3 regions of the Ochrobactrum sp. PL_is501 genome follow, and region 2 is predicted to be linked to each of the others. Evidence: predicted binding sites of a transcription regulator. Region 2 holds the regulator's gene; each other region holds the start of a gene.
What was found. The regulator PhoB, encoded in region 2, activates phosphate uptake and scavenging genes when phosphate is short. The targets are predictions, from matches to a motif close to TGTCATNNANCTGTCAT.
Positions count from the first base shown of each region.

Region 1: a site for PhoB is predicted at 4,173-4,189, ahead of AC0TOF_RS20495 (BtaA family protein). Genes of this name have one in related genera too.
Region 3: a site for PhoB is predicted at 4,592-4,608, ahead of phnC (phosphonate ABC transporter ATP-binding protein). Genes of this name have one in related genera too.

Region 1 is NZ_JBVPGR010000040.1:199,153-205,127, forward strand. It holds RNA gene rnpB (RNase P RNA component class A) at 1-356, opposite strand, end outside; gene AC0TOF_RS20470 (transglycosylase SLT domain-containing protein) at 510-1,151, opposite strand; gene AC0TOF_RS20475 (N-acetylmuramoyl-L-alanine amidase) at 1,470-2,276, opposite strand; gene AC0TOF_RS20480 (J domain-containing protein) at 2,273-2,983, opposite strand; partial or broken gene AC0TOF_RS20485 (hypothetical protein) at 3,144-3,562, opposite strand; gene AC0TOF_RS20490 (hypothetical protein) at 3,696-3,896, opposite strand; gene AC0TOF_RS20495 (BtaA family protein) at 4,248-5,483, shown strand; gene AC0TOF_RS20500 (class I SAM-dependent methyltransferase) at 5,485-5,975, shown strand, end outside.
Region 2 is NZ_JBVPGR010000030.1:140,979-146,953, reverse strand. It holds gene pstC (phosphate ABC transporter permease subunit PstC) at 1-1,490, shown strand, start outside; gene pstA (phosphate ABC transporter permease PstA) at 1,490-2,806, shown strand; gene pstB (phosphate ABC transporter ATP-binding protein PstB) at 2,871-3,644, shown strand; gene phoU (phosphate signaling complex protein PhoU) at 3,706-4,428, shown strand; gene phoB (phosphate regulon transcriptional regulator PhoB) at 4,546-5,232, shown strand; gene AC0TOF_RS05650 (cell wall hydrolase) at 5,876-5,975, shown strand, end outside.
Region 3 is NZ_JBVPGR010000037.1:228,708-234,682, reverse strand. It holds gene AC0TOF_RS17030 (alpha-D-ribose 1-methylphosphonate 5-phosphate C-P-lyase PhnJ) at 1-626, shown strand, start outside; gene phnK (phosphonate C-P lyase system protein PhnK) at 623-1,399, shown strand; gene phnL (phosphonate C-P lyase system protein PhnL) at 1,467-2,186, shown strand; gene AC0TOF_RS17015 (DapH/DapD/GlmU-related protein) at 2,183-2,839, shown strand; gene AC0TOF_RS17010 (alpha-D-ribose 1-methylphosphonate 5-triphosphate diphosphatase) at 2,832-3,971, shown strand; gene phnN (phosphonate metabolism protein/1,5-bisphosphokinase (PRPP-forming) PhnN) at 3,977-4,555, shown strand; gene phnC (phosphonate ABC transporter ATP-binding protein) at 4,658-5,488, shown strand; gene phnD (phosphonate ABC transporter substrate-binding protein) at 5,545-5,975, shown strand, end outside.

The DNA of each region.
Region 1 (5,975 bases), on a different contig from region 2:
ACGGATGTCGCCACCCGCCTCGTGCAACCCACCCGGACGGCTGATCCGGAAACCGATTGCCGGCCCTTGCGAGCCGACGCGCCGTCCCTATTCGGTTTTGCTCCCGATGGGGTTTACCGTGCCGCCTGCATTGCTGCAGACGCGGTGGGCTCTTACCCCACCCTTTCACCCTTACCCCGTCACCCCTGCCGTTACGTCACGCAACGGTACGGAAGACGGGGCGGTCTGCTTTCTGTGGCACTATCCCTGGGGTCGCCCCCGCCGGGCGTTACCCGGCATCGTGTTTCCATGGAGCCCGGACTTTCCTCACCTGCCGCCTTTCGGCATATGACAGGCGCGGCTGCCCGACCGACTGACAGCGCGCATATAGCAACGATAGCGAAACAGTGAAACCGGATTCCGCAAAAATATGCATACGGTCCAAACAGAAAAGCCGACAGCGTCTCCGCCGTCGGCTTCCCGTTCACGTCAGGCGGCCTGTACGCTACGCGGCCGCTGGCGTAAATTTGTTAGAGCGCGCGCATATAGGCCTTGACCGAGCTGCAATACTTCGCAGAGGTCGGGTTCATGCGCGTGGCACCGTGGCCGGCATTGTATTTCAGGATCGTGCCGCAGGTGCTTCCGCCGCCGAGCTTCTGCGCCATGGCAAGATACTTCATGCCGAACTGGATGTTCGTGGACGGCTCGTAGAGGCCCTTGGCGGAACCTGTGTAGCCGAGGCTGCGTGCGGTCGAGAGCTTGATCTGCATCAGGCCGATTTCACCGGCCTTGCCGCGCACATTCGGCTGGAAATTGCTTTCGTGACGCACAACCGCATGGGCAAGCGCGGAAGGCACGCCATAGGTCGATGCATAACGGTTGATGATGGTGGAGTAGGCGCCGCCCTTGGCGCTGCGGGCGGTCGTGTCTTTCGACTGCGAACGCTTGCTGGTGGAACCCTTCATGGTCGGGGCCGCACGGCGGCTGACGACCGATGCCTTCTTGGGCGCTGTGGTTGGCTTTTCCGCCTGGGCAGTCTTGTTCTGCTGGCGTGCCTTGAGGAGAGCTGCGAGGTTGGTCGGTTCGGTTGATGGGGCACTCAGCGCCGGATTCAGGCCAAACGAACTCATCGCGCCGACAAGGGCGCTAACAACAACAAATTTAATTTTCATAACCTACCGTCTTGGAACGTTTCTTTTGTCAGACCGCCTGTCTTGGGGGAGACGATCCTGTTTTTTTATCCCGCCCGATATAGCCGTGTCAGGCCTGTGACCGCTGGGATTGCCGAATGAATTGGCGGGCAAATGCAGCTGAAGATTGGTTGCAAAAGTAAAATAGTCTTACAGGTTGCAACATTAGCGATTCATGCGCGACCACAGCGAACCGCCATCGCAATCCCTCTGCGACGGGACTGGATCGGTCTATTTTTATGAAAACATTACAGAAATATGAAATACCGCCCCATGGAGGAACAGGTCGACCGCGTGGTGTCAGGCGGTAACATTTTGCAGGGAAAAAATCAGCCTGTAGAGGGTATCTATGGTAGAAACATCGGCCACGCCGTCCACATTCTGTGGCCGAAAATGGCGCTGGAAGGCCTTAATCACGATCTCCGTGTCCTCATCGAAGACACCTGTGATGGCAATTCCGTAGCCGTAAAGTGCGAGCATGGACTGCAAGGCCTCGACCGGCTGGCCCTGTTCTCCGCGTGCCAGAAAGCGCCCGCCCGGGATCGGCGTCGGCTCGATATAATGGCCGATGCCTGCCTCATGAAGCCGTTTCCACGGAAAATTATGGCCGGGATCGGTCTTGCGCGCCGGAGCAATGTCCGAATGGGCCAGCACGTTCTCCGGCTTGATGGCATGGCGCTCGCATAGATCGCGGCAAAGGCGGATGACCGCCTCGATCTGCGCATCCTTGAACGGCGGATAATCTTCCAGATTGCCCGGATTGACGATTTCGATGCCGATGGAAGCCGAATTGATGTCCGTTTCGCCCTTCCAGAAGCTCTTGCCTGCATGCCAGGCCCGCGCCTTTTCCAATACCATCTGCACGATCCGCCCGTCTTCATGGACGAGATAATGGGCGGAAACCTCCATCTCGGGCGACTTCAGAACCTGCACCGCCTCTTCGGCGGTTGCCAGACCTGTATAGTGGAGGATCAGAAAGGCGGGCACCTTGCCGTCGCGGCGAGGACCGAAATTGGGCGACGGGTCCAGCGTTGCCCCGGCGAAATCGGGCTGGACAAGCGCCAGCTCCTCCAACAATTCGCTCTCGATTTCGCGCGCGCCGCTCATGCAGCCTCCAGATTCTTCTCGATACTCGCCCAGGCGGCGTTTATCGCCGCAAGACGCCTGTTGGCAATAGTTATGAATTCGAGCGGCAAGCCTTCCGCCACCAGCCGGTCCGGGTGATGCTCCTTGACCAGCGCACGATAACGCTTGCGGGCCATTTCGAAGGAAACGCCGCGCTCCAGTCCCAGAATAGCGTAGGGATCGTCAGCGCCGCGCTGGACATGCCTGATCGCGATGCGGTCGAAAGCAACCTCATCGTAGCCGAAGATATCCGCCACGCCTGCAAGAAAGGCCATTTCCTTTTCGTGCACATAGCCATCGGCGGTGGCGATATGGAAAAGCCCGTCGAGGATGTCTTCCAGCAAATGGCAGTCGGTCTGCCCTTCGCTGCACAATCCTGCAAGCTGACGCGCATAGGTTTCGTAGCCCGCGACATCCTGCTTGGCGAGATCGTAGAGCCGTGCGACATGCGCCGTCTCTTCCTTCGGCACGGCAAATATGTCCTGAAAGGCGCGGATTTCATCCTGGGTGACGACCCCGTCGGCCTTGGCCATCTTGGCGGAAAGCGCGATCATCGCGATGGAGAATGCCACCCGGCGGCGCGTGTCAGCATCGCCTTCAAAAACGGTGCGCACGGCTTCGATAACGCCAGTAATGGCATTCGACGCCACGGACGTGACAAACTCACCAATGCGAACCCAAATCGACATGGGACTTTTCTATAGAATTCCAAATGAACTGAAAACCGCCCGCACGAGCGAAAGTCGAAAAAACAAATATTTAGAAAGAATACCGCGCCGCAGGCTTGGAGCCTGAATCAAAAAGCGGCGGGCCGCGGCGAAAATGGTGATTTCGGAACAGGCTCTCACATTATTGCTGGGGCTCGCGCTCATTGAAAGAGCGCTGTGCGACAGCAGCCGCAGCCTCCCCTGCCGCCTGTGCCTGCTCATCCGTCTGCCCTACGGACTGCGCAGCTGCAACCGCGTTAGCGCGTGCCCGTTCGATGGCAGCGGCTTTTTCTTCCGGCGTTACCACGCCTGAACTCTCGCGAAGCGACTTGACCAGATCGGGACCTTTTTCCGTGCCTGTGTTTTCTGCCGGTTTCGCAGGCTGCGATATGGCAGCGGCGTCCTGTTCGCCGCCCTTGGTCGTGGCAGCAGTATCGTCACTTCCCTTGCCGCAAGCAGCAAGCGCAACAAGCACAATCGCAGAGATGAAAAACAGAAAGTTACGGTTCATGACAAAAGCCATAACCGAACCGAGCCTGCGTTGAAACACGGAAAACGCAGAGTGCGCGTCTTTTCCCACTATGGTTGCCTTAACGCTCATGTCAAATCCGAAACCGGCCGAAGCCGTCAAGCACGAATGGCGATCCGACACCGGATCGCCACCCGCCTGCAAAGCAGTCACAACTTCGCACCCTTAGTTGGAAGGTGCGGTCCCTGTACCCGGCGTCGATGGTGCCGGCGTGGTCGGGGCTGGCGTCGTGTCATTATTCGAAGGCGCTGGCGCTGTCGGCGCGGATGGTGCAGGCGCGTTGGTCGTGTCGTCTTTCTTGTCGTTGCAAGCTGCAAGACCGAGAAGCGATACGGCGGCAACAGAAGCAATCAGAAACTTCTTCACTTAGGCTCTCCTTCCTAGGTTAGGCTCTTGGCCTGGTTTCAGGCATCACTGGCAAGCTTGCCAAACGCCTCTCTGTTCTCCGTGCGTGGCCGGTTTGCCGGCCAATCACCTTTACGGTCGCTTATCGACACAGAAGCCCTGTCGAGTCGGACCTTCACACGGAAAAACGGCAACAGCGCGAAAAAGTTCTCTCAAATAGTCTTACCGAACGTAATAAAGCGATAGTATTACAGAGCAGTAGCCCAATTTCCCCTGTTTATAAGCCCGCAATTATTTCGTCACGCGCCTGTCATTGGACGATGTTTAACTTCGCAAAACCGAAGCCGGGATTCGTGTTCAGGGGAACTCTTGATGACTGACAGTGCAGCAGGCGGCACAATTCTCAAACGTGCTGTGACACAAAACAACGCTCTCTCGCGCGCAGGCTTTTCCGAAAGATTGTTCGCCTGGCTGTTCAAGGGGCTGGTCTATCCGCAAATCTGGGAAGACCCGGAAGTCGATATGGCCGCGCTCGCCATCGAGCCGGGCCACCGCATCGTCACCATCGCTTCCGGCGGGTGCAATGCCATGTCCTATCTGACCGCCGATCCGGCATGCGTCGAGGCGGTGGATCTCAATCGTGCGCATGTCGCGTTCAACCGGCTTAAGCTCGCTGCCATCAAAAACCTGCCCGATTACAACGCTTTCTACCGCTTCTACGGCAAGGCCGACGACAAGACCAATCTTGCCGCCTACAAGCGCTTTATCCGCCCGCATCTCGACAGCGAAAGCCGCGCCTATTGGGAAAAGCGCAAATGGAACGGCCGCCAGCGCATTTCCATTTTCTGGCGCAACCTCTATCGCCACGGCTTGCTTGGCGTCTTTATCGGCATGGGGCACCGCGTGGCGCGGCTCTATGGGATCGATCCGCGCGACATCTTGAAGGCGCGCACGATGGAAGAGCAGCGCAGCTTCTTCGACACAGCGCTGGCGCCGCTTTTTGAAAAACGCATGGTGCGATGGGCCACAGCCCGCAAATCCTCCCTGTTCGGGCTCGGCATACCGCCACAGCAATATGACGCCCTTGCCACCGCCGGAAATGGCGACATGGCGCTTGTTCTGCGCAGCCGCCTTGAAAAACTCGCCTGCGGTTTTCCCCTCGCCGATAATTATTTCGCCTGGCAGGCCTTTGGGCGCGGCTATGGCGGCGATGAAGAGACCGGGCCGCTTCCGCCTTATCTATCGCGCGGCAATTTCGAAACGGTGCGCGCCCGCGCTGATCGCATGACGGTGCAAAACGCGAGCTATACCGACTTTCTCGCGGCCAAGCCCGCCGCTTCCGTCGACCGCTATATTCTGCTCGACGCGCAGGACTGGATGAATGACGAGCAGCTCAACGCGCTGTGGAGCGAAATCACCCGCACGGCCGCGCCCAATGCCCGCGTCATCTTCCGCACCGCCGCCGAACCGAGCCTGCTTCCCGGACGGGTGGCGCCAGAGATACTGGGTCGCTGGGCATATCAGGCGGATGAGTCCCGCGCCCTGCATGAGCGGGACCGCTCGTCGATTTATGGCGGCTTCCACCTCTATATCTTGAAGGACGCCTGACATGCTGCGTAGCCCATGGAGCGTTCAGGGTATCGACCACGCCAACCTCATGGATCGGGTCTACCGCCGTCAGCGGCACTTCTACGATGCCACCCGCAAATATTACCTTCTGGGCCGCGATCCGATGGTCGCGGGGCTGGCCGTTCCCGAAAACGGCACGGTTCTGGAGATTGGCTGCGGCACAGGCCGCAATCTGGTGAAAGCTGCCGAACATTATCCAGACGCCAAACTGTTCGGCATCGATATTTCCGCCGAAATGCTGGATACGGCCCGCCGGGCTGCGGAGCGCGCCGGTATCGAAAGCCGCGTCCGGCTTGAGCGTGCCGATGCCGCGCAATTCGATCCCGAGCGATTGTTCGGACAATCGGGCTTTGACCGGATTTTCATTTCCTATGCCGTGTCGATGATCCCGCAATGGCAGTCGGTCATCCGTGAAAGCATCCGGCACCTCAATGCAGGCGGCGAACTGCATATCGTCGATTTTGGCGATCA
Region 2 (5,975 bases):
CCTTCTTTCTGGTTCTCGTCAGTATCGTTGCAATCGGGCTGATCGGATTCTTCATAGGCCGCCAGCGTGCCGTTGCACTGGACAAGGCGCAGTCGGCTTCCGCAAAAGCCTCGCCGACCGAGAAAATGCATTCCCGCCCGCATTATCACGGCTGGTGGGTTTTCCTCGTTTCAGCGTTGCCCGCGGTTCTGTTCCTCGCCATATGGGCCCTTGGAACGTCGGTTTATATCGATCACAGTGCGACCGCCCGCTTGCCGGATGCCATTGAGGAAGGTTCCTTCACCAATCGCAGCCTGCAACTCGGCATGGTTCGCGGTCTGGCCAGCGGGCTCGACCGGCTGACGCCAACCGAACTGGAAAGCTTTCCATCGAATTATCAGGATGCTCGCACGCTTCTGGGCGCAAAGGGCGTGGCGCTCGCGACCGAAGGCGCGGATTATATGGTGCCGATCGCGCTGTACCTGAAAAAGGCAACGGCGCTGACGCACACAATCGGTTCCGCAGTTTCTCTGGTGATCGCCGTCGCGGGCCTGATCTTTGGGCTTTCCACGATCAGCCGGCGCATGCGTGCGCGCAACAATGTCGAGCGGATCGTTCTCTGGGGCCTGATTGCAGCCTCCGGCATCGCGATCCTGACGACAGTCGGCATCATCTGCTCGATGCTGTTCCAGACCATCAGCTTCTTCCAGTCGGTTTCGCCGTGGGACTTCTTTTTCGGCACGGTGTGGGACCCGCGCTTTGCCGCTGCCGGGTCGGGTGGCGAGACGGGCCAGTTTGGTCTCATCCCGCTTCTGGCAGGCACGCTCTATATCGCATTCGTGGCCATGCTGTTCGCGGTTCCGGTCGGATTGTTCTCGGCCATTTACATGGCCGAATATGCTTCGCCTCGCGTGCGCACCATCGTAAAGCCGGTTCTGGAGCTTCTGGCGGGCATTCCCAGCATCGTCTACGGCTTCTTCGCGCTCGTGACCGTCGGACCTTTCCTGCGCGATCTCTCCATTGCCATCGCAGGCGGGCAGGGTTTTATCATGGCGCAGAGCGTCCTGACCGCCGGTCTCGTCATGGGCGTGATGCTAATCCCGTTTGTATCCTCGCTTTCCGATGACATCATCACCGCCGTGCCGCGTGCGTTGCGTGACGGCTCGCTCGGCCTCGGCGCGACCCGCTCGGAAACCATCAAGCGGGTGGTTCTTCCGGCGGCATTGCCTGGCATCGTCGGCGCGCTTCTGATGACCGCCTCCCGCGCCATCGGCGAAACCATGATCGTGGTGCTCGCTGCAGGTGTTGCGGCACGCATCAACATCAATCCATTCGAGGCGATGACCACCATCACGGTGAAGATCGTCAATCAGCTCACCGGCGACCTTGAGTTCAACTCGCCGCAGACGCTGGTGGCCTTTGCACTCGGCATCACGCTTTTCGTCCTGACGCTGATCATGAACATCTTTGCGCTGCACATCGTGCGCAAGTACCGGGAGCAGTACGAATAATGACCGATACGACCTTTAACGCCAGCGGCGCCACGGCACGGCCGACACGCCGCGATATTGGGATCAAGCGTCGCTACGCTGCTGAACGCCGCTTCCGCTACTATGGCATTGCCGCAATTGCCATCGGTGTGTTCTTCCTGTGCGCGCTCCTGTTCTCGGTCTTTTCCAAGGGCTATACTGCCTTCTGGCAGACGACGCTCTATCTGCCGGTCAAGCTTGAGGAAAAGGTGATCGATCCGGGCAACAAGCGTGCCACCGATCCGAATGTGCTGATCACCGCCAACTATCCGCTGCTGGTTCGCAACGCCCTGGCCGAAAAGCTTGGTATTTCCACGGCAGACCGGCCGGCTATGCGCGATCTGGGCCGCTTCTATTCGGACGGCGTACGCATTCAGCTGCGCAAGATCGTGATGGACAATCCGTCGCTCATCGGCACGACGCAGACCGTTCCGGTTCTGGCAGGCGCCGACATCGATTCCGCCTTCAAGGGACAGATCGATCTTTCCGTGCCGGAGACGAGCCGCAAGGTATCGGACCGACAAGTAGGCTGGATGAAAACGCTTTCGGAAGAAGGCGTCATGAAGGAGGCCTTCAATACGGGTCTGTTTACGTTCGGCGCATCCAGCCGCCCGGAAACCTCCGGTCTCGGGGTTGCGCTGGTTGGCTCGCTCTACATGATGCTCATCGTTCTCGGCCTCTCGCTGCCTATCGGCGTTGCTGCTTCGATCTATCTGGAAGAGTTCGCCAAGAAGAACCGGTTCACCGACATGATCGAGGTGAACATCAACAATCTGGCGGCCGTGCCATCCATCGTGTTCGGTCTGCTCGGGCTTGCGGTTTTCATCAATTTCTTCGGCCTGCCGCGCTCTGCGTCGCTGGTTGGTGGTCTGGTACTGACATTGATGACGCTTCCCACCATCATCATCGCGACTCGTGCCGCGCTTCGCGCCGTGCCGCCATCGATCCGTTCCGCGGCTCTTGGCCTTGGCGCTTCGAAAACGCAGATGGTGTTCCACCATGTCCTGCCGCTGGCCGCACCCGGCATCCTGACCGGCACGATCATCGGTCTCGCCCACGCGCTTGGTGAAACCGCGCCGCTCCTCCTGATCGGCATGGTGGCATTCGTTGCCGACGTGCCGTCGACGCCGATGGACCCGGCGACCGCTTTGCCGGTGCAGATCTATATGTGGGCAAACGAAGCAGAACGTGCCTTTGTTGAACGCACGTCAGGCGCTATCATCGTCCTGCTTCTGTTCCTGGCCGTGATGAATATTGCAGCAATCATTCTGCGCCGCCGCTTCGAGCGCCGCTGGTAAACGGGAGTCGCAAGCTATGAACCTGATGACTGAACGATCTCTCGAGAAAGCCGTAGGAGAAAAAATGAACGCCAACGCCAGTTCCATAAAGATGCGGGGCGACAAGGTCTGCGTGTTTTATGGCGAGAAGCAGGCTCTGTTCGACGTCGATCTGGAAATCCAGGAAAAGATGGTCACAGCGCTGATTGGTCCCTCCGGTTGCGGCAAGTCTACCTTCCTGCGTTCGCTCAACCGCATGAATGATACGATCGAAGGCTGCAAGGTCGGTGGCAAGATCACGCTCGACAACGAGGACATTTACGATCCGAAGATCGACGTCGTTGAACTGCGGGCCCGCGTCGGCATGGTGTTCCAGAAGCCGAATCCGTTCCCGAAATCGATTTATGAGAACGTCGCTTACGGCCCGCGCATCCACGGTCTTGCCCGCACCAAGGCTGATCTGGAGGAAATCGTCGTGACGAGCCTGCAGAAGGCCAGCCTGTTCGAAGAAGTGAAGGACCGCCTGCACGATGCGGGCACCGGCCTTTCAGGCGGCCAGCAGCAGCGCCTTTGCATTGCGCGCGCGATTGCGGTCAGCCCGGAAGTCATCCTCATGGACGAACCGTGCTCGGCGCTCGACCCGATCGCAACCGCGAAGGTGGAAGAGCTGATCGATGAACTGCGCCAGAACTATACGATCGTGATCGTCACGCACTCGATGCAGCAGGCCGCGCGCGTTTCGCAACGCACGGCCATGTTCCACCTTGGCAATCTGGTCGAAGTGGGCGACACGGAAACCATGTTCACCGCGCCGACCGAAAAGCGCACGCAGGACTACATCACCGGACGCTTCGGCTGATCCGGAACTGCGTTTCAACAGACAGTGCGGCTTCCCCGCAATTTTTATTACGAGGTCTACTATGCCGTCTCAGCATACCGTTCGTTCCTACGACGAGGAATTGAAGTTTCTCTCCCATAAGATCGCCGAGATGGGCGGACATGCGGAACGTATGGTCGAGCAGTCGGTCGCCGCAATCGTCAATGCGGACAATGCGCTCGCGCAGCGTGTCATCTCTGACGATCTCATTCTCGACGCCAGCGAGCGCGAGATCGACGACAAGGCCGTCATGATTATCGCCAAGCGCCAGCCCATGGCCGTGGACCTGCGCGAGATCATCGGCTCGATCCGCATCTCCGCCGATCTGGAGCGCGTGGGCGACCTCGGCAAGAACATTGCCAAGCGTGTTGCCGCCGTTTCGGAATCACGCCAGCCGGTAAAGCTCTATCGCGGTCTGGAAACGCTGGCCGAACTGGCGCTGACCCAGCTGAAGGACGTTCTCGACGCCTATGCGTCGCGTTCGGTGCAGCAGATCAATGTCGTTCGCGACCGCGACGACGAAATTGACGCCATGTACACGTCGCTGTTCCGCGAACTCTTGACTTACATGATGGAAGATCCGCGCAATATTTCCGCCTGCACGCATCTTCTGTTCTGCGCGAAGAATATCGAGCGCATCGGCGATCACGCGACCAATATCGCGGAGACTGTTTATTACATCGTGACCGGCCTGCAAATGCCGGCTGAGCGACCCAAGGAAGACCTGAGCCACGGTATTGTCGTGGATGAGGCGCGTAAACCCTGAACTGCAACCGGCCGGACTTTGGTCCGGCGGCTGAGAATGTATGAATAGCGCGGCGGCACGCGGTCGATTGGGGGGATTGTATCCACCGCCCGCCGAATTTGGATAGGGAAATACTGGATGTCACAGGCACCCAAAATCGCTGTGGTGGAAGACGAAGAGGCGCTGAGCGTTCTGCTTCGCTACAATCTTGAGGCAGAGGGCTATCAGGTCGATACGATGCTGCGCGGCGACGAGGCCGAAATCGCCTTGCGCGAGAATGTGCCGGATCTGCTCATTCTGGACTGGATGCTGCCGGGCGTATCGGGCATTGAGCTTTGCCGTCGCCTGCGCCAGTGGCCGGAAACCGAGCGCCTGCCGATCATCATGCTGACGGCGCGTGGCGAGGAGAGTGAACGCGTCCGCGGTTTAAGCGTCGGCGCCGACGATTATGTCGTAAAGCCATTTTCAACGCCGGAGCTTCTGGCCCGCGTCAAAGCAATGCTGCGCCGCTCCAATCCGAGCATCCTGTCTCACGTGCTGAAAGTGGGCGATCTTGTTCTGGACCGTCAGCAGCATCGGGTTTACCGCAAGGAAAAGGAAGTTCGTCTTGGACCGACGGAATTCCGGCTGCTCGAATATTTCATGATGTCGCCCGGCCGTGTCTTCTCGCGCAGCCAGCTTCTGGATGGCGTTTGGGGTCCCGATATCTATGTGGATGATCGCACCGTGGACGTCCATGTCGGGCGGCTTCGCAAGGCAATCAATGTCGGTCGTGCGCTTGATCCGATCCGGACCGTTCGCGGCGCCGGTTATTCTTTCGGTTGATCGACACCGTTTCGAAACTCTCAAATACAGCTCTTGATCGGCCCGTCATGTTCATCGTGGCGGGCCGTTTCACGGGTGATAGGCCCTGGGCAATGCTGACCCGATTCGCATCAGCCGGGTCAAAACCCGCGCCAATTAGGCGTTTTCACGCGATGTTACAAATATGTTTCCAAAGTTGACGGCAACCAACGGAACCCACGAAAAACCCAATTTTTGCAGGTCATTTGAAGCAGCATGAATGTGGTCGGGAAAACTATCCAAGCAAACACGAATTAAGGCAGCGATATGGCGTGTATTGCGAGAATTTGAATCGCATTAAATCAATATCTTATCTGAATTCGTAATTCTCGTTAATAAATTATTAATATATTTAAATGGCTTGTAGGCATATTCGCACTCTCGATTCGGGATTCATTTGAGGCTGTCTGGTCGCCTCCTGCATCGTTGGGATTTGACGCTTCGCCTTTTTTTGGCCTAAAAATTCCAAAACCTTGAATTCGATTGAGCGACAGTAGGATGAGCGATTTTGATCTTCGTCCTCTTTGACTTGCACCGCAGTCAGACGTTCCCGCGCATCGTTTCGGATGTGTCTGCCTGAACGTATGACTGGATCAGTTAAGGGTCCTAACATGAGACTGAGCCATTGACGCGCGCCGCGAAGTGGAAATTGCCCGTTCTTATCGGGCTGGTGGTTGCGCCTTTCGTGGTGACCGGCTGCACGACGACCGGGACTTCGGGAAAAG
Region 3 (5,975 bases), on a different contig from region 2:
TCCAGAAGACCGCCAATGTTGCCGTCACCACCCATACGGGCGAGGCGACGATCATCCAGACCCGTCACCGCATCCCGGAATATCCGCTGACCGAAGGGCAGGTGATCGTCTATCAGGTGCCGATCCCGGAGCCGCTGCGTTTTCTGGAGCCGCGTGAAACCGAAACCCGCAAGATGCATGCGCTTGCCGAATATGGCCTCATGCATGTGAAGCTTTATGAGGACATTGCGCGGCACGGCCATATCGCCAAGACCTATGATTATCCGGTGATGATCGAGGGGCGCTATGTGATGGCGCCTTCGCCGACGCCGAAATTCGACAATCCGAAAATGCATATGTCTCCGGCCTTGCAGTTGTTCGGCGCGGGCCGCGAAAAGCGCATCTACGCCGTGCCGCCCTATACGGATGTCGTGAGCCTCGATTTCGAGGATCATCCGTTCGAAGTGCAGAAGTTCAAGGAACCATGCGCGCTTTGCGGGGCGAAGGGCGTCTATCTCGATGAAGTCGTGCTGGATGATCGCGGCGGCTCGATGTTCGTCTGCTCCGACACCGATTTTTGCGAAGACCGGCAGGCCAACGGGCATTTTGGTCATCTGTCCGCCAATAACAAGGAGGCCGCAGAATGAGCGAGCAACCTCTACTGAGAGTGAACAGCCTGTCGAAATTCTATGGCAATCGCCGTGGCTGCGCGGATATTTCCTTCAATCTGTGGCCGGGCGAGGTGCTGGCCATCGTGGGCGAATCCGGTTCCGGCAAGACGACGCTGCTGAACAGTCTGGCCACCCGTCTGGAACCCACTTCCGGCACCGTTGAATACCGGATGCGTGACGGTGAATTTCGCGATCTTTACAAGATTGGCGAGGCGGAACGCCGCTTCCTGATGCGGACGGACTGGGGCTTTGTGCACCAGAATCCGGCTGACGGGTTGCGCATGACGGTTTCGGCTGGCGCCAATGTCGGCGAACGCCTGATGGCCGTCGGTGAACGCCATTACGGCAATATTCGCTCGACGGCCACGGAATGGCTCGGACGTGTCGAAATCGCCTCTGATCGCATTGACGATCAGCCACGCGCCTTTTCAGGCGGCATGCGCCAGCGCTTGCAGATTGCCCGCAATCTGGTGACCGCTCCGCGCCTCGTCTTCATGGATGAACCGACCGGCGGCCTTGATGTGTCGGTGCAGGCGCGCCTTCTCGATCTCCTTCGCGGCCTTGTCAGCGATCTCGGCCTGTCGGTGATTATCGTGACGCATGATCTCGCCGTGGCGCGTCTTCTGTCCCATCGCATCATGGTCATGAAAGACGGCCATATTGTCGAGCAGGGCTTGACGGACCGCGTGCTCGACGACCCGCAGGCGCCTTATACGCAGTTGCTTGTATCGTCAATTCTGCAGGTTTAGTAAATTAAAACAGATGTTTATTGCATGTTGTTCCTAAATTAGCCGAACTTCATGCGTGAGGTGAAAAATGCCTATGTTGCAAACATCAGCCCCGCTTGCCGTCACCGATGTGACGAAAACCTTCGTCATGCATTTGCAGGGCGGCATCGAACTTCCGGTCGTGCGCGGCGTCAATTTTGAACTCCGCGCCGGTGAATGCGCCGTGCTTGGCGGACCTTCGGGTGCGGGCAAAAGCTCGATCCTGAAAATGGTCTACGGTAATTATGCGGTCAATGGCGGCTCGATCCTGATCCGTCATGAAGACCGCACGGTGGATCTTGCCATAGCCGATCCGCGTGAGGTGCTGGCCGTGCGTCGCGATACGATCGGCTATGTCAGCCAGTTTTTGCGCACGCTGCCGCGCGTTGCGGCAATCGATGTGGTTGCCGAACCGCTCGTTGCGCGTGGCGTTGATCGTGAAGCGGCGCTGAACCGCGCCCGCGAACTTCTGGCGCAGCTCAATCTGCCGGAAAGGCTGTGGGCCTTGCCGCCAGCCACCTTCTCCGGCGGCGAACAGCAGCGCGTGAATATCGCACGCGGTTTCATCACGGATCATCCGGTATTGCTGCTCGACGAGCCGACCGCCTCGCTTGATGCGAAGAACCGCGCGGTCGTGGTCGATCTCATCAAGACCAAGAAGGAGCAAGGCGTCGCCATGCTTGGCATCTTCCACGATGAAGACGTGCGCTCGGTAGTTGCTGACCGAATCATTGACGTGACGGCTTTCTCTCCGAGGGGGCTGGCATGACCAAACTCTCGGTAGAACCACTGGTTCACGAAACGGCCATCGTCAACGGCTGCACACTCGGGCGCTATACGGAGATCGGCGAGCGCAGCCGCGTCTCGGAAACCGTGCTGGGCGATTACTCCTATCTTGGCGTCGACTGCGAAATCTGGTGCGCGGAGATTGGCAAGTTTTCCAATATTGCCAGCCACGTGCGCATCAACGCCACCAACCATCCGACATGGCGTCCGACACTGCATCATTTCACCTATCGTGCCGGGGATTACTGGCCGGAAGAAAAGGATGAGACCGAGTTTTTCGAGTGGCGTCGCGGCAATGCCGTGAAGATCGGCCACGACACTTGGCTTGGCCATGGTTCCACCATTTTGCCGGGCGTAACGGTCGGCAATGGTGCGGTTGTCGGTGCCGGAGCCGTGGTGAGCAAGGACGTAGCGCCCTATACGATCGTGGGCGGCGTGCCTGCGCGTCTCATCCGCGAACGCTTCGACGCTGCAACCGGCAATCGCCTTGACCGGCTGGCCTGGTGGGACTGGAGCCATGATCGTCTGCGCCAGGCGCTCGATGATTTCCGCGCGCTCGATATCGAAGCCTTCCTCTCGAAATATGAAACAGCCGCCATCACAAATGCGGTCATGAAAGAGCTGTCCAATGGCTAATGAAATCGTTCTGAAAAACGCGCGGATCGTGCTCGCTGACGAGATTATTTCCGGCTCCATCCTGATCCGTGACGGCAAGATCGCAGCCATCGATCAGGGCAGCGCCAATGGCGGCGACGACATGGATGGCGATTATATCATTCCGGGATTGATCGAGTTGCACACCGACCAGCTTGAAAGCCACTATGCGCCGCGCCCGAAAGTGCGCTGGAATGTCGATGCCGCCGTGCAGGCGCATGACGCGCAAGTGGCGGCATCGGGCATCACCACCGTATTCGACGCGATGCGCGTCGGCTCCGACTATGACCGCGATTTCGTCGGCAAGGATATGCGGATGCTCGCGGATGCGATTGAAAGCGGCGTGCGCGAAAACCGCCTGCGTGCCGACCATTTCCTGCATCTGCGCTGCGAAGTTTCCTCTGCCGATTGTCTCGAAACATTCGAGCTTTTCGCAGGCGATGATCGCGTAAAACTTGCTTCGCTCATGGATCACGCCCCCGGACAGCGGCAATTCGTTGATCTTGAGACCTATCGCACCTATTACATGCGCAAGATGAAGCTCACGGATGAGGAGTTCCGGGTGCATTGTGAAAAGCGCATGGCGGATTCGGACGCCTATTCCGCCAGACACCGGCGCGCCATCGCCGAACTGGCGACAACGCGCGGCATCGTTCTGGCGAGCCACGACGATGCGACCAGTGCGCATGTCGATGAATCGCTCGACCATGGCGTGCGGATTGCCGAATTCCCGACCACGATGGAAGCCGCCAACGCGTCGAAAGGCGCGGGCCTCTCGATCCTCATGGGCGCGCCGAACATCGTTCGCGGCGGCTCGCATTCCGGCAATATTGCCGCGCGCGATCTGGTGGACAATGGCAGCCTCGACATTCTTTCCTCGGATTACATTCCTTTCAGCCTCATTCAGTCGGCTTTCGGTCTGGCTTCCGGCGAACGACCGATTGCGCTTCCCGATGCCATCCGCCTTGTGACCAAGAATCCTGCCGACGCGATGGCCATGGATGATCGCGGCGAGATCGCCATCGGCAAGCGCGCCGATCTGGTCCGTGTACGTCCGAAAGGCGCGATTCCGGTTGTCCGCACGGTGTGGCGTGAAGGCGAACGGGTGCTTTGATGCAGATGCAATCCAAGAGGCCGAAAGGCTGTTTCGTCGCCGTCGTCGGCCCCAGCGGGGCCGGCAAGGATACGATCATGGATGCGGCGCGTGTGGCTCTTGCGGGCGACACGCGTTTTCACTTCGTGCGTCGCACCATCACCCGCCCGCAAATGCCGGGAACGGAAGATCACGACAGTCTGGACGAAGCGGCGTTCGCGAAATCGGCGGGTGAGGGTGCATTCGCCCTGCACTGGCAGGCGCATGGCTTGAGCTATGGATTGCCGAAATCGCTGGAGGGGGAAATCGCGGATGGAACGGTGGTTATCGCCAATGTTTCGCGCCGGGTTCTCAGCGATATTCGCAGACTCTATGCGTCGCGTTCGGTGGTCGTGATAACGGCCCGACCGGAAGTTCTGGCGGAGCGGCTCGCATCGCGCGGCCGCGAAAGCCGCGAGGAAATCGTGGCGCGACTGGCGCGTGAAGTCAGCTTCGATGACGGTGCGGGAGACGTTGTCACAATAGACAATTCCGGTGAAGTCGGCCTATCCACAAAAGCCTTCCTGTGCCATCTGCAAGAAATCAGCGTTAAAACAATCGCTTGATTAGATTTCCTATAGTGACGTGTAAATTTACACAAACGTCATTGTGCTTTCATTGCAGTGTCATGGAAGCCATTCAGAGTGAGCATGAATGGAGAAGAATTCATGCTTCAACTGAAAAACATAACGCGCCGCTATAATGACAAGGTGGCGGTTTCGGGCGTAGACCTCGAAATCGAACCCGGCACGTTTGTGGGAATTATCGGGCGCTCGGGCGCGGGCAAGTCAACGCTTTTGCGCATGATCAATCGCCTTGTCGAGCCTTCTGAAGGGACCATTCACTGGGATGGTCGCGACGTTACGGGGCTGAAAGGTTCGGCGCTGCGCGACTGGCGCGCGCAATGCGCGATGATTTTCCAGCACTTCAATCTGGTCGACCGCCTCGATGTTCTGACGAATGTTTTGATGGGACGCCTGAACTATGTTTCGACGCCGAAATCGCTCCTGCGCGTCTGGAGCGATGAAGAACGCCTGATCGCTCTTTCCGCCTTGCAGCAGTTCGACATAGCGCATCTTGCGGCGCACCGTGCCGACGAGCTTTCGGGTGGCCAGCAGCAGCGCGTGGCGATTGCGCGCGCGCTTGTTCAGCAGCCCCGCATCATTCTCGCCGACGAGCCGATTGCATCGCTCGATCCGCGCAACACCCGCAGTGTCATGGACGCGCTGCGCCGCATCAATCGCGAATATGGCATTACGGTTCTCTGCAATCTGCACTCGCTCGATATTGCGCGCAGCTATTGCGACCGTCTGGTCGGCATGTCTGCTGGCAAGATCGTATTCCGCGGCACGCCTTCTATGCTGACCGAAATGGCAGCCCGCGACCTGTACGGCATGGAAGCCGCTGACGTCATCGATGCCGATGAGCAGCAGGATGAGCCATTGCCAATGCCAGTTCCGCAGTCGGCTGAAGCCGTTCTGCGTCAGCTTTCCGCCTGAGCGCACAGAGCTCAGGAAAAAACACGCTCCAAACTCAGGATTAACAGGAGATACCTATGCTTAACCGTAGAAACTTTCTGGCGGCTGCTGCGCTTACCGCAACGCTGACCATGCCAATGATGGCTTCCACCGCTCAGGCTGCTGACTGGAGCAAAGACTATCCGGAAATCGTTCTGGGCGTGATCCCGGCGGAAAACGCCTCGACCACTTCCGACCGCTATGCGCCTCTGGCTGCCTATCTCGGCAAGGAACTCGGTACCAAGGTTACGCTGCGCGTTGCCAACGACTATGCAGCCGTCATCGAAGGCCAGCGCGCCGGTAACATCCAGATCGCATTCTATGGCCCGGCGTCCTATGCCCGCGCCGTCATGACCGGCGTTGAAACCACGCCGCTCGTCAACCAGCGTCACGATACCGGCGTCAATGGCTATTATTCGGTCGTTTACGTTCGCGCCGACAGCCCCTACCAGAAAATGGACGACCTGAA